Regions from separate parts of the Bacillus sp. AMCV2 genome, predicted to be linked through region 1. Evidence: riboswitches for the same ligand, from Rfam matches in the RefSeq annotation. Region 1 holds a riboswitch; the other holds the start of a gene.

Evidence for each region. Region 1 has a riboswitch for lysine ahead of AC0OMA_RS14265 (aspartate kinase). Riboswitches for the same ligand answer to the same signal wherever they lie in the genome.
Region 2: another riboswitch for lysine. It lies ahead of AC0OMA_RS16905 (amino acid permease); the one in region 1 lies ahead of AC0OMA_RS14265 (aspartate kinase).

What each region holds. Positions count from the first base shown of each region.
Region 1 covers NZ_JBVYIB010000002.1:2,735,077-2,743,075, forward strand. The annotation lists gene sdhA (succinate dehydrogenase flavoprotein subunit) at 1-1,137, opposite strand, end outside; gene sdhC (succinate dehydrogenase cytochrome B558) at 1,171-1,779, opposite strand; gene AC0OMA_RS14260 (YslB family protein) at 2,072-2,518, shown strand; gene AC0OMA_RS14265 (aspartate kinase) at 2,562-3,788, opposite strand; lysine riboswitch at 3,914-4,093, opposite strand; gene uvrC (excinuclease ABC subunit UvrC) at 4,158-5,930, opposite strand; gene trxA (thioredoxin) at 6,066-6,380, opposite strand; gene abfB (alpha-L-arabinofuranosidase AbfB) at 6,703-7,999, opposite strand, start outside.
Region 2 covers NZ_JBVYIB010000002.1:3,244,991-3,252,989, reverse strand. The annotation lists gene AC0OMA_RS16925 (substrate-binding domain-containing protein) at 1-682, shown strand, start outside; gene AC0OMA_RS16920 (LTA synthase family protein) at 710-2,563, opposite strand; gene AC0OMA_RS16915 (metal-dependent hydrolase) at 2,663-3,145, opposite strand; gene sspJ (small acid-soluble spore protein SspJ) at 3,312-3,452, shown strand; lysine riboswitch at 3,569-3,748, shown strand; gene AC0OMA_RS16905 (amino acid permease) at 3,852-5,261, shown strand; partial or broken gene AC0OMA_RS16900 (iron-hydroxamate ABC transporter substrate-binding protein) at 5,505-6,495, opposite strand; gene AC0OMA_RS16895 (FecCD family ABC transporter permease) at 6,701-7,747, shown strand; gene AC0OMA_RS16890 (FecCD family ABC transporter permease) at 7,747-7,999, shown strand, end outside.

The DNA of each region.
Region 1 (7,999 bases):
ATAATCACATTCCCCAGCCGCAAACAGTCCAGGGATGTTTGTCATTTGATCGTAATCCACCCATAAACCGCCCATAGAATAATGGACCGCAGGGAAGATTTTCATTGGAAGCTTACGCGGGTCGTCTCCCATGAATTTCTCATAAATCTCAATGATGCCGCCAAGCTTAATATCAAGCTCTTTCGGATCTTTATGAGACAGATCGAGATATACCATGTTTTCACCGTTAATGCCGAGCTTCTGGTTCACACACACATCAAATATTTCGCGTGTCGCAATATCACGCGGCACCAGGTTTCCGTATGCCGGATATTTTTCCTCCAGGAAATACCATGGTTTGCCGTCTTTATATGTCCACACGCGCCCGCCTTCTCCACGCGCTGATTCACTCATCAGTCTTAGTTTGTCATCGCCCGGTATGGCTGTCGGGTGGATTTGAATGAATTCTCCGTTTGCATAATACGCTCCCTGCTGATAAACGATTGATGCAGCAGATCCTGTATTAATCATGGAGTTCGTTGATTTTCCAAAAATGATTCCCGGTCCGCCCGTCGCCATAATGACAGCGTCTGAACGGAAGGATTCAATTTGCATGTTTGTCAGGTTTTGTGCAACAATTCCGCGGCAGGTTCTGTCATCATCTAAAACAGCGCCAAGGAATTCCCAGCCTTCGTATTTTGTGACCAGACCCGCAACTTCGTATCTGCGCACTTGCTCGTCCAGTGCGTAAAGCAGCTGCTGTCCCGTCGTCGCACCAGCATAAGCAGTTCTGTGGTGCTGTGTACCCCCGAATCGGCGGAAATCAAGCAGGCCTTCAGGCGTCCGGTTAAACATGACGCCCATCCGGTCTAATAAGTGGATGATAGAAGGCGCCGCTTCACACATCGCCTTGACCGGCGGCTGGTTGGCAAGAAAGTCTCCCCCGTATACCGTGTCATCAAAATGTTCCCACGGAGAGTCACCTTCCCCTTTTGTATTGACCGCTCCGTTTATGCCGCCTTGCGCACAAACCGAATGAGAACGTTTGACAGGAACGATGGAAAACAGCTTAACCGCCATTCCTGATTCCGCTGCTTTAATTGTCGCCATGAGGCCGGCAAGACCCCCGCCGACTACGATAATGCTTGATTGACTCATGATAGCCCCTCTCCCTCTAGTAATCTAGTACTCTTAAACAAATGCAAAAATCGCTTTTAAGCCTACGTATGACAGTGCAACAAAAATAATCAGCGTAACGTATGTCGAAATTCTTTGAGAACGAGGCGTTACCGTGATGCCCCATGTAACAGCGAAAGACCATAAACCGTTCGAGAAGTGGAAAATTGTTGATAAAACACCGACAATGTAAAAACCAAGCATAGCCGGAGAGCTCAAAATATTCGCCATCATGTCGAAATTGACCTCAGCGCCCATTTGTGCGGCAATGCGGGTTTCCCACACGTGCCAGCTGACGAAAATGAGGGTGATGATACCGGTTACACGCTGCAGGACGAATAGCCAGTTTCTCATGTAGCTGTATTGGCCTGCGTTATTTTTCGCAGTAAACGCTATGTACACACCATAAACTGCATGATAAATTAATGGTAAGAAGATAATAAAAATTTCCAAGGCATACCTGAAAGGCAGACTATCCATAAAATGAGCAGCGCTATTGAATGCTTCAGCGCCCCTTGCGGCAAACTGGTTGACGACTAAATGCTGAATAAGAAAGATGCCGACCGGTATGACGCCAAGCAAGGAATGCAATCTTCGAAAATAAAACTCTCTGTTCCCAGACATTACTTTACCCCCTGTTTGATAAGTGCGAAATGTGCTAAATCTCTTCCCCCACTTCTTTCAATTGTAAGCACTTTATTAAGATTTATTGACAATTTCATTTTACTCCTCCCTCAAAAGGGCGTCAAGAAAACGCGTACATAAATTATAATTTTCCGAATTGATTAGTTGATTGAAAAATTTTATTTTATCAATATATATTTCTTGCTTAATTTTTCATAAGAATTACAGGATCATTCTGTAATCCTCCCCCCTGTTTGAGCTATAATATACGCAGGAGAGAGGGGAGACAGATATGAAGTCTAAATTTGAAGCATCTATTGACAACCTAAAAGAAATTGAAATGAACGCCTATGCCTACGAACTAATACGAGAGATCGTTCTCCCAGATATGCTTGGCCAAGATTACTCTTCCATGATGTATTGGGCAGGAAAACATCTCGCCCGTAAGTTTCCTCTTGAATCATGGGAGGAATTTCCGGCCTTCTTTGAAGAAGCGGGCTGGGAAGCCCTCACCAACGTAAGCGCTAAAAAACAGGAGCTTGAATTTGAACTTGAAGGGCCGATCATTTCCAACCGGCTTAAACATCAGAAAGAACCTTGCTTTCAGCTGGAGGCTGGTTTTATCGCTGAACAAATTCAATTGATGAATGATCAGATTGCCGAATCATATGAACAAGTGAAAAAGAGAGCCGATAAAGTGGTTCTGACTGTGAAATGGGATATGAAAGACCCAGTGTAATCAAAAAGGCGGTGACTGCATAGTCCCGCCTTTTTGATTGTCATTACACAGCTGAAGGGTGTTTTGAAAGCTCAAATGCATCGTGAAGCGACTCGACTGCTTTCACCATGTCATTTTCGCTTACGACTGTTGACACTTTGATTTCAGATGTGCTGACCATTTTGATTAAAATGTTTTTTTGCGCCAGTACAGCAAACATTTCAGCCGCTACACCAGGATTTGAGACCATGCCGGATCCAACAATGGATACTTTAGCCAATTTGCTTTCTGTCTCAATTTTCTCAAATTCCAGCGCGTCTTTATACTCTTCAAGCACCGCAACGGTTTGGTCTGCATCTTCTGTTTTGACAGAGAAGGAAATTCCAGTCTTGTCCTCGGCCTGCGTTTGGATAATGATATCCACGTTTATGTTTCTTTTGGCAAGTGTCGTAAAAATAGTAGACAAAGTTGTCAGGCCGCTAGTCAGCCCGTAAATGGTTACTCTTGTGATTTGATCTTCAAATGCAATGCCTCTGACAATTAAATTCTGTTCCATGGATGATTCCTCCTCAATTAATGTTCCCGCTTCGGTTTCTGTACTTGAACGCACTTCTAACGGCACTTGGTAATTTTTCGCGAACTCAACTGCTCTTGGATGAAGAACGCCGGCGCCTAAATTGGCAAGCTCAAGCATTTCATCGTATGAGATGCCCGCAAGTTTTCTCGCTGATTTCACATAGCGCGGATCGGTTGTAAACACGCCTGGCACGTCTGTGTATATGTCACATTTATCAGCTTTTAAAGCGGCAGCCAAAGCAACTGCTGTTGTATCTGAACCGCCCCGGCCCAATGTCGTAATTTCACAATCCTCTGTCATGCCTTGGAATCCTGCAACAATGACAATTTTTCCTTTTTCAAGCTGGTCTGCTAAACCCGAAGTGTCGATATCTGTAATTCTGGCGTTTCCGTGAATGGCCTCCGTACGGATTCCCGCCTGCCAGCCAGTATAAGACACAGCGTCATAGCCTTTTTCCTGCAATGCCATTGAAAGGAGTGAAATCGTGACCTGCTCGCCTGTCGCCAGCAGCATATCCATTTCGCGTTTGCTCGGCTGGTCAGAAATAGCTTTTGCAAGGCTGACCAATTCGTCAGTGGATTTTCCCATTGCTGAAACGACGACAACGACTTGATGGTCTTTCTGTTTTTCTGCAATTGCGCGGTTTGCCGCATTTTGAATTTTTTCGACTGAGCCGACGGAAGTGCCTCCGAATTTTTGTACAATAAGACCCATGTATTACCACCCTTTACATTTTGGTTCGTGCGGGTGAGGAGAAAGAGCGCTTTGTCCACAATAAAAAAAGCAATGAGAGGAATACTCTCATTGCTTATCAATTAATCATCATAAATGATTATGAACAACGAGATAGCCCTCCAAGAAAATGATTTCTTGACAGCCTTACATTTATTCAATGCACGGCCAGCAAATAATACCGATGGGGTTTTATTTGCTTCGGCGACGCTCCCCTTTCAGCCTTTTTCACAGAATCCATCTTTCTCCAAAGGCATACTCTTGAAGTTCGCACCTCTATCTTCACCATATAACACGATCTAACTATGAAATTAGTTCACATTTTATCAGATCTTATTTAAAAGGACAACATTATTTTTGCAATTTGCCGTAAAGGAGCTGAGCCGCCGCTGCGGGAACACCGGCTTTTTTGATGTCCTCAAGGCTTGCTTCCTTCATTTTTTTAACGGAACCGAAATGCTTTAACAGCATTTTCTTTCTTTTCTCTCCGATACCCGGGATGTCGTCCAAAACGGATTGAAACGCGCTTTTTCCGCGGATTTGCCTGTGAAAACTGATTGCAAAACGGTGCACCTCGTCCTGAATGCGCTGCAGGAGGTAAAATTCCTGGCTGTTTCGTTCCAGATACACCACCTCCAGCGGCTCACCGATCAGTAAATTTGAGGTTCTGTGTTTTTCATCTTTCGCTAAACCGGCGATCGGGATATCCAAGCCGAGTTCATTTTCAATGACATCCCTTGCTGCGTTGATCTGCCCTTTTCCTCCGTCAATGATGATCAGATCGGGCAGCGGCAGATTCTCACGAAGCACTCTCGTATAGCGTCTTCTGACAACCTCTCTCATAGAACCGTAATCATCCGGCCCTGTAACAGTTTTGATTTTATATTTGCGGTATTCCTTTTTGTATGGTTTGCCGTCGATAAACACAATCATCGCGGAAACCGGGTTTGTCCCCTGTATGTTTGAGTTATCAAACGCTTCAATTCTGTGCGGCGTATAAATATTTAATGCCTCACCTAGCTTCTGCACAGCCCCGATTGAACGCTCCTCGTCCCGTTCGATTAAAGAGAATTTTTCTTTCAATGCGATTTTCGCATTTTTATGGGCAAGCATGAGCAGTTCTTTTTTCGGGCCTTTTTTCGGCTGGTGAACGTTTGTTTCCAGCAGCTGCTCGATCATGGATTGATCTACGCTGTCCGGAACTAAAATCTCCTTCGGAAGGAAGTGGTTGTTTTTTGAATAGAACTGCCCGATGAACGTGAGGAACTCTTCATCTGCTTCCTGATAAAGCGGGAACATGCTGACATCGCGTTCAATGAGCTTTCCTTGGCGGATGAAAAAGACCTGCACGCACATCCAGCCCTTATCGTACGCGTACGCGAATACATCACGGTCGACTAGATCGTTCATCGTCATTTTTTGTTTTTCCATCGTTGATTCAATATGGGCAATTTGGTCACGAAGCTCTTTTGCTCGTTCAAACTCAAGATTCTCAGCAGCTTCATGCATTTTCTCTTCAAGCTCTTTTTTGACCTCATTATAGCCGCCCCTTAAGAAACGTGTAATGCTTTCAACCAGCTCTCTGTTCGTCTCTTCGGAAATATCCTTTACGCACGGAGCGAGGCATTGGCCCAGATGATAGTAAAGGCACACTCTGTCCGGGAGCTTGGAGCATTTTCTGAGAGGATACAGACGGTCGAGCAGTTTTTTTGTTTCCCTTGCTGCCTGTACATTCGGATACGGCCCGAAATAGCGCCCTTTGTCTTTTTTGACATTGCGGGTGACAATCAGCCTTGGGTGGCGTTCATGGGTGAGTTTTATGAAAGGATAGGTTTTGTCGTCTTTGAGCATGACGTTGTATTTCGGATCATGCTTTTTGATCAGATTCATTTCTAAAATAAGCGCTTCAAGATTGGAGGACGTCACGATATATTCAAAATCCTCGATTTCCGTCACAAGCCTTTGGGTTTTCGCGTCGTGAGAACCGGTGAAGTAGGAGCGTACTCTGTTTTTCAGCACTTTTGCTTTCCCTACGTAGATCACAGTCTGCTGCCGGTCCTTCATGAGATAACAACCCGGTTGATCAGGAAGGAGGGCGAGTTTTTCTTTCAGTTGTTTGTTCATATGTTACCCTTCCTTATGTTTAATCCTTTATTCCTAGTTTAACACGAACGTTTGTTTTTCTCTATGATTCACAATTGGCGAATAAAAAAAGCGATCCCTCAATCGGAATCGCTCTGGCATGTAAGCAGCGGAAAATTAAAGATGTTTGTTTACAAGCTCTTGAAGCGCTTCTTTTGGTTTGAAGCCGACTGAAGTTTCAACTACTTCGCCGTCTTTTAACACAAGAAGAGTCGGGATGCTCATAACGCCGTATTTTCCGGCAGTTTCTTGGTTTTCATCTACATCGATTTTTACGATTTTCAGTTTGTCTCCCATTTCTTGATCCAATTCTTCAAGAACAGGTGCAATCATTTTACAAGGTCCGCACCAAGGAGCCCAGAAGTCTGCCAGTACGACGCCTTCGCTTGTTTCAGCTGAGAAAGATTGATCAGTTGCTTTTACGATAGCCATTATTGAATTCCTCCAATGTGAAATGATGATTTTTAGTATAGCATCTCCCATTCGTTCACGCTATTTTAATGCTTACAAATTATTTTTTCCTGATCACAGCCGGTTTACTCATTTTTATATGGTTGAATGGGATATGCTCTTTTTTTAAAACACAAATCTGATAATGGCCCCGATCACTACAATTGCCCCAATAATCATTAAAATGGTACGAAGCATAAGATCACATCTCCTCTTCACTGTCATGTACTTTACCATGCCCTGCCGGAGCTGTTTTAAAACCTGAAAAAGAGCGCCGGCATGAAGCTCCGGCGCTCTTGCGCGATTAAGAATCAGCACGCAGCGTAAGTAAGACGACTGACATTGGCGGGAGTTTTACTTTCAGTTTGTTTTTGCTGAGCGTGTATTGTCTGAAGGATTCCGGTTTGACATGATGAGGATCGTCAAACGTGTTATGCGCATTCATTTTTTCTGCCGTGAGAATGACTCCGGAATGGTCCGCTGCCTTGTGTAGGCCCCTCAGCTCGATTTGCGCCTCCGCTTTGTTTTGGTGATCGATGTTGCAAATAGTGATATTGATATCACCTTCAGCTTGTTTCGACGCTGAAATGCTGATTTGCGGAAGCGTTTCACCGTTCCATTCATAGTCGGCAGACATTGTCTCTGTGGCTAAAAGAGAAGCGTCCTGGTGCACCTTAAACATATTGAATACATGGTACGTCGGTGTCAAAAGCATCCGCTCTCCCTCAGTCAAAATCATCGCTTGAAGAACGTTGACCGTTTGGGCGATATTTGTCATTTGCACCCGGCGGCAATGCTGATGGAAGATGTGGAAATGAGAAGCCGCCACCAGCGCATCACGAATGGTGTTTTGCTGATATAAGAAACCGGGATTCGTGCCTGGCTCGGGATCAAACCACGTGCCCCATTCATCAATAATCAGCCCGACCCGCTGCTCCGGATCGTACCGGTCCATAATCGTGCCGTGTTTTTGAATCAATTCATCGATGTATTTGGCTTTTTTCATCGTAATAAACCATTCATCTTCCGTGAATTCTGTGGCTGATCCTTTGCCCTTCCAAAAATCCCCCGGAATCGTGTAATAATGAAGACTCAACCCGTCCATCAGGCCAGCGGCTTTTTTCATAAGCACATCCGTCCAATTAAAATCATCCACATTTGCGCCGCCGGCAATTTTATAAATGTCATTCCTGCTGTAATTACGGACATAAGTCTGAAAACGCCGGTACAGATCTGCGTAGTATTCGGGATGCATGTTGCCGCCGCAGCCCCAGTTTTCATTGCCCACGCCGAAATATTTCAGCTTCCAAGGCTCTTCTCTTCCATTTTGTTTTCTCCAGTCTGACATCGGCGTGCCTTCTTCAAATGTCATATACTCAATCCACTCCGCCATTTCCTGAACGGTTCCGCTTCCGACATTGCCGCAAATATATGGCTCGCATTCAAGCAGCTCGCAAAGCATCATAAATTCATGCGTTCCGAATTCATTTGATTCAATTGTACCGCCCCAGTGAGTGTTCAGCATTGTCTTACGGTCACCGACACCGTTTGCCCAATGGTATTCGTCCGCAAAACACCCGCCCGGCCATCTGAGGACAGGA
Region 2 (7,999 bases), 510 kb from region 1:
GATCAGCGGACAGGACATTTCGATGGATCTCCTCAGCAAGCATTTGGAGAGTGCCATTCAGGAGACGCCGCTCCGTAAATACAAAGGAAGCTTAAACAGCCTGATTGATATGTATCAAGGCAAGTGTGACATTGTCAGCCTCCATTTGTACGATGCTGAAACGGGCCAGTATAACGCGCCTTATGTAAAACGGATTTTGACAGGTGAACCGTTTTGTCTCATCAATGTCGTTCTCCGCAAAGCAGGACTGTATGTGCAAAAAGGGAATCCGAAAAACATTCAAGGCTGGAAAGACTTGAAAAGAGCCGATATCCGGATCATCAACAGGGAAAAGGGTTCTGGCGCAAGGGTGCTCCTTGATGAACAGCTTGGCTTGCTTGGTGTGAATCCGGCTGATGTAAAGGGATATGGCGATATCGTGACTGATCATTATGCTGCCGCTTCACAAGTTTCAAGCGGACAGGCTGACGTGGGAATCGGGGCACAGCACGCGGCACATATGGGACGTGTTGATTTTATCCCGCTCATCGACGAACAATATGATATCGTTGTTTTGAAAAAACATGAGCAGCTGCTGAAAGCCGTGAAGGAGATTTTGAATTCTGAGGACTACAAGGCGAATTTGTCTCATTTAAACGGCTATGAAACGAAGCTGACTGGCAAGGTGATATTGGAAACGTAAAAAATCCCTCTTGATAGAGGGATTTTTTCATTCGGAAAACCTGAGCAGGTCACCATTTAAAATTTTATCAGAGAGAGAAAGCTCTTCGTTTGCTTTCTCCTTATAAGGGAGGCACGCATCCTGATCTTCCAGCACTTCACCTGTTTTTTGGCTATAGCACGTGTTCTTTGTGTATATATAATCGTTCGTAATAAAGCTGCCGTTTCGCAGAACGGCGAATGGGGTGCGGTCGCTGGACAGCAAATCATTGCCGAATTGGATATCGCCTTTTGTCTCAACGCCGAGCAAATGCATCAGCGTCGGCCTGACGTCGACCTGTCCCCCGGCATCAGGGATGGTTTCCGGCTTTTGATCGGTGATTCCCGGGATATGTATGATAAACGGCACCCGCTGGAGCTGAACGTTGTCATACGGTGTGATTTCGTCTTTCCCTAAAAACTCAGCCATTGCCTCGTTATGGGCTTCAGAAATGCCGTAATGATCTCCCATAAATACGATCATCGAATTTTCGTATAAGCCTTCGTCTTTCAGTTTTTGGATAAAATGCTTCAATGCTTCATCCTCATAGCGAACCGTGGTCACATAGCGGTTTAACAGATCACTGCTTGAATCGAATTCATCTATCAGCTGATCCTTTTCATCAATCTCAAACGGAAAATGATTCGTTAACGTGATAAAACTGCTGTAGAACGGCTGCGGCAGGCTTTTCAGCTTTTCGGCGGACTGCTCTAAAAATTCTTTGTCTTTTAAGCCCCAGCTTGTCGATGTCCCGGGAGTGACATGAAAATCATCAACATCAAAAAAGCGGTCAATGCCAAACGTATAGTACATGACATCTCTGTTCCAAAATGTTTTATGGTTAGCATGAAAGACGGCTGAATAATAATCGTGCTGTTTCAGCGATTTATACATCGTATGAAATTGATGGTCGCTTTTCGTGAAAAAGACGGCGCCGCTAAGGGAAGGATACAGTGAGTTAGCGACGATAAATTCTGAATCTGATGTTTTGCCTTGTTCTGTTTGCTGATAGAAATGATCAAAGGAATAGCTTTTTTTAATGAGATCATTCATAAATGGGGTAATTTCTTTTCCATTTACTTTTTCATTCAGAACAAAGCTTTGGGTCGACTCAAGTGTTACAAAGATGACATTGCGCCCCTTTGCAAGACCGAATTTGCTTTGATCAGGCTTGCTGTAATCAGCCTCTGTGTAGTTTTTAATGGCAGTTATACTGTCTTCATCGGCAAAAGCTTTCGCGCTGATATTAACAGTCTGAGAAATTGTATCGTAAATATGGAACTGAAACAGACCGATGCTTTTGACTAGCATTTCCCGGTCAAAAGAATGTGCCAAAAGCTTCGGCTGCTGTACTTCTGCAAGTGCCAGTGTGCATAAAAGCATGCCGCAGGAAGCTGCATAGTACCGTTTGATCGTGCGGGGAGCGGCTTTTGTCTGTGGGTGTTTGGTTTTTCTGGCGAACAGCAGCAGAAAAACCAAGTCCACAAACAGGGCGATAAACAGAGGATGGAACAGTTCTTTTACACTGCTGCCCATATCGCTCATGTTGCTGGCCTGAAATAAAACCGGAATGGTAATAAAATCGATATAAAAGCCGTAAAAAATCGTATTGGAGATCAAGATGACAGTCAGAACCAGATTGGCAATCAGCAAAAAGGCCCGCTGCTTGTTTCCTTTCAGAAGCAGGCCGATCCCGAATAAAGGAAGAATAAAGCTGAGCGGGTTGACCAGCAGCATTAGCTCCTCCAACAGAGTATCGATTTGCAAATCAAAGCCGAGTTTATATATCACATACGTTTTGATCCACATAAATAAGATCGAAAAACATAAAAACCGCTGATTGTGAAAAAAGGTTCCTTTCATCAATATGACTCCTCACGTTTTCTTGATCATCTGCATGAAATGCTTCTTAAGTAAAACCTACTAAAAACAGCCGGTTCAGACAAGTCTCAGCACTCATGTTTAAAACATGCGCCCATGAAACAGCATATAAAAGTAGTAACATGAAGCAAGGGTCAGGCCGGCTAGCACGAGCTGCTCAGAAAAACTGCCTGTCTTCATATATAATGGAAGCCGAACGCGGATCGTTGAAGGGAATAATAATTTGATTCCGTTCACCGTCCAAGCGTCAAGAATCAAGTGGCTCGCCATTCCGATCATCAGGCCGGCTGATATGTTTTTATCTGGAATGTATGTAGAAGTGATAAAAAACATGATGAGCATAAACAGTAAGCTGTGTGTAAAGGTACGATGGCCAAAAACGGAGCTGACCACTTTCGATAAAATAGGAAATTTTCTCCCAATTTTGCTTTGTGTGTGGCAGATATCGGGTATTAATGCTCCAACCGCGCCTGACGCAGCCATAAGCACTGGATCAAATCCATAATAATAAGCCGCTGCCGTACAAGAAGCGATGCCTCCCATGATGTGTGTTTTTCCTGTCATTTGCCGCTTCTCCTTTTATCTTTTGCAAAAAATCTCTGAATTACAAATATATCAAGAGAATGTATGTTTGATCAACAGGACTTTGGACGATAAAAAATATCCCGCATAATTTTTCAGGAAAGAGGCATCTTAAACATGTACCTATTTTTTAAAAGAGGTGATACGAATGGGTTTCTTTAATAAAGATAAAGGAAAACGTTCCGAAAAAGAAAAAAACGTAATCCAAGGAGCTCTTGAAGATGCTGGTTCAGCTCTAAAAGATGATCCGCTTCAAGAAGCTGTGCAAAAAAAGAAAAATAATCGATAACCACATGCGGATAGGGCTTGGCTCTATCCGTATTTTCCATCTGTTCCCTTTGACAGATCATCCTTTCTTTGATAACCTTCTGGGAGTAACTGAATAATTAAATCCTCACTCTTTCTCAGTGAGGTAGAGGTTGCGCGGATGATGAGTCACACATGCCAGGCTGACAGGGGCTGTTAAACATGTGTAAAAGGCATCAGCGCCGAAGTGTGGAGAAAGCCGATCCTTCTCTATGCTGGGACTGTATCTGAATAAGTGCAGGACTGCCGCGTGCTTTTTCGCGGAGGGCTATCCGGAGATCAAGGGTGTGTGTTTCTTTAAGCATGGACTTTTGTTCAGGCTTTTTTTGCGTTTATATGATCTCGGGGTCTGGTCCGTACAAAGAATCATGGAGGTACTGGAATGGAACAGACAAAAAAATGGGGTTTTTGGTTATTAACGGCGTTTGTCGTTGGAAATATGGTTGGATCAGGAATTTTCTCCTTGCCGAGCTCGCTTGCTTCAATTGCGAGTCCGTTTGGAGCTACGTCCGCCTGGCTTTTGACAGGTGCCGGCGTGCTGATGATTGCACTTGTGTTCGGACACTTGTCCATTCGCAAGCCTGAACTGACAGCGGGACCGCAAAGTTATGCAAGAGCGCTGTTTTCTGACCCGAAAAAAGGCAACGCTGCCGGTTTCACAATGGTGTGGGGCTACTGGGTGGCGAGCTGGATCAGTAACGTGGCGATCATCACAAGTCTCGCCGGTTACTTGACTTCGTTCTTCCCGATCTTGGTTGATAAACGTGAGATGTTTTCGATCGGCGGGCAAGAGGTGACACTCGGCCAATTACTGACGTTTGCCGTATGTACGATCTTGTTATGGGGAACGCACGCGATTCTTGTTGCCAGCATTAACGGCGCAAGTAAATTAAACTTTGTCACAACGCTTTCTAAAGTATTAGGTTTTGTCTTCTTTATCGTTGCCGGTTTGTTTGTGTTTCAAACGACATTATTCGGTCATTTTTATTTCCCGGTTCAAGGAGAAAACGGCACAAGCATTGGAATTGGCGGCCAGGTTCATAACGCCGCGATTTCTACACTGTGGGCGTTTGTCGGAATTGAATCCGCGGTGATCCTGTCCGGCCGTGCGCGCTCTCAGCGTGATGTGAAACGTGCGACAATTACCGGCTTGCTGATTGCTTTGAGCATATATATTATTGTGACTTTAATTACGATGGGTGTTCTGCCGCATGATAAGCTTGTCGGCTCTGAAAAACCATTTGTTGATGTACTCTATGCGATTGTTGGAAACGCGGGAAGCGTGATTATGGCGCTTTTGGCTATCCTTTGTTTATTCGGAACGATGCTCGGCTGGATTTTGCTTGGCTCTGAGGTGCCATACCAAGCCGCTAAAGCAGGAGATTTCCCGGCATTTTTTGCAAAAACGAATAAAAAGGGAAGTCCGGTCATTGCACTCATTATTACAAACGTCATGTCACAGGTCTTCATTTTCTCGGTTATTTCCCGGACAATAAGTGACGCATTTACATTTTTAACGACAGCGGCTACACTTGCATATTTAATTCCGTATCTGGTATCTGCAATCTACAGCTTGAAGCTAGTCATCAAAGGTGAAACGTATGACCAGCTGAAAGGCTCCCGTGTAAGAGACGGATTGATCGCGATACTAGCGTGTGCATACTCCGTGTTTGTTATCGTAACAGGCACAGCAGATTTAACGACATTTATCCTCGGCATCGGTTTATTCTTTGTCGGCTTGATCGTTTATCCATTTGTGAGTAAAAAGTTCCAGAAAGAAAAACAAGCATAATGAAAAGACACCTGATTTGCTCAGGTGTCTTTTTTATAAAATCACAATTTCTCCTGTTAGGAATCCGTTCGTTAACCTAGCTGACAGGAAAGCTGAAATCGAAAGAAAAACCTTAAGGCACAATCGAATATGCAAAAAACGTTTTTCAGTCTCTCCAGCATAAAAAAACTGATCGCGATGAGGAGGCAGCTTAATATGAATGGCTCAAAGAAAATATCCGATATGATTCAAATTGAGCCGTTCTTATAAATCAGCAAAAGAGCCGCGGGCAGGCGGCTCTTTTGTTGATTTAGTCAAGCTTTCCGTAATAAACTTCAGTTGGCCTTCTAATGAAATCGGGTCTGTGAAATAGAAGCCAATCGGATCCATCTTGTAGACATGGCCATTTTTAACGGCGTTCAGGTTCTTCCAAATGGAGCTGTCAAATACGCCGCCATCATCACCGCCTGATTGCCATGGACCCGCGAAAATGTAATCCCCGGCGAAGTCAGGGAGCTTCTCTAGTGAAATACTTGTATAACCTGGCCCCTGGTCAATGGCTTTTTCTTTTGTCAGCTTTGTAGCCTGCAGGCCGAGGTCTTTGTAAATAATGCTTCCGCCTCTTCCAAAGTCTTTACCGAATACGTAAATGTCTTTTCCGTTCGTTTGCATAATGGAAATGGTTTTGTCACCGACCGCTTTTTTGATTTTTGTTTTAGCTGCCGCAACTTTTTTATCCCACTCAGCCAGCCATTTTTCAGCTTTATCTTCAGTTCCTGTCATTTTTGCAAATTCTTTCAGCTGTTCGATGTTGTCGAGCTTATCGTATTTTACTGCGACAGTCGGCGCAATTTTTTCAAGCTTTTTAATATCAGCGCCCTGTGTTGTCCAGACGATAATCAGGTCAGGGTTCAAATCAATGACCTTTTCAACCGAAGTGCCGTCTCCGATGTTTTCGACGCCGTCGGTTTTTCCTTTGTAGTAAGGGTTTTTAAATACATTCTCAGGCGCACCGACAACGTTGATGCCGAGTGTTTTGAAGTAGCCGTAATAGCCGTCTGCCATGACAACCACCCGTTTAGGATGCTTTGGGATTTTTACATTTCCGTTTTCAGCCTTGTATGTAAAGGTTTCTGCGCCTTTTGAATCAGAGGCAGAACCTTTGCTTTCTGAGTTATTCCCGCAGGCTGCCAGCGCTGCAATCAATAACAGGGCAAAAAACGCGGCTTCCGAGTTTCTTGTATATATGTGTCATATCTCATACCTTCTTTCTAAAAGATAGATGAAAAAGAGAATCATTATCATCTGTGATTATACCACTGCAAGTGCCGGTTGACACGATATTTTTGCAAATGCATTTTCATTTTTGTTCAAAACACTCTATTAAATCAGCTGAAAAAAGTGATATACTGAAACAGCAATTGATAATCATTATCAGTAACAGAAAGGAAGTACGGCAGTTGAGTCAACATAAAAATATACAGACTGCATCAGAAGAAATCCAATGGACGTCAAGGACATATGGCGCGGTCATCGTCCTTATTGCAGGTCTATGCCTGCTTTGCCTTGGCGCATTTTTATCCATATCCCTCGGTGCAGCGGATATTCATTTGCGCACTGTATGGGACGCCATTTTTCATTATCAGCCGACAAAGACATCACACCAAATTATACATGATCTTCGACTGCCGAGAACGGCGGCTGCCGCGCTTGTAGGCGCATTGTTGGCAGTGTCGGGAGCAATCATGCAGGGGATGACGAGAAACCCTTTGGCAGAGCCTTCGATTATGGGTGTGACATCAGGCTCTGCATTTGCGGTTTCGATTGCGTTTGCCTTTTTTCCCGGACTTTCTGCAATGGGGCTTGTGCTATGGTCCTTTGCGGGAGCGGGGCTGGGGGCATCGACGGTAATGGGCATCGGCATGTTTTCAAGGGGCGGACTTACGCCTGTAAAGCTTGCTCTGGCGGGTACGGCAGTTACTTATTTCTTTACCGGCATTTCAACTGCCATTGCAATCCGCTTTGATGTCGCTCAGGATATCAGCTTTTGGTACGCAGGCGGGGTAGCGGGTGTGAAATGGTCAGGGGTCCAGCTTTTGCTTATTGCAGGGGCTGTCGGTTTAACGCTCGCGTTTTTCATCGCCCGGTCTGTGACAGTGTTAAGTCTCGGTGACGATCTGGCAAAAGGGCTTGGACAATATACATCAGCGGTGAAACTGATTGGCATGCTTATTGTAGTGATTTTGACAGGAGCTGCGGTTTCCATAGCCGGCACCATCGCATTTATCGGGCTGATCATTCCGCATATTACCCGATTTTTGGTCGGTGTGGATTATAGGTGGATCATTCCTTGCTCGGCGGTGCTCGGTGCTGTTTTGCTTGTTTTTGCTGACATAGCGGCCAGACTCGTAAATGCGCCCTTTGAAACGCCTGTCGGCGCGCTGACTTCTCTTATCGGCGTTCCCTTTTTCTTTTATTTGGCACGTCGTGAAAGGAGAGGGCTGTAATGAAAACAAAAACAAACAAACCGCTCGTTGTAATGGCTGTGACCTTTTTGCTTATCGTGGCGGTCTTTTTTATCAGTCTCAATTTGGGCGTTATCAAAATTGCACCGCTTAAAACGCTTCAGGTCTTTTTCGGTCAAGGAACGGCGCGTGATGAACTTGTCTTATTTGAGTTCAGGCTGCCCAGGATCATCCTTTCTTTGCTTGTTGGAGCAGGGATCTCCGTAGCTGGAGCCATTTTGCAAAGCGTGTCTC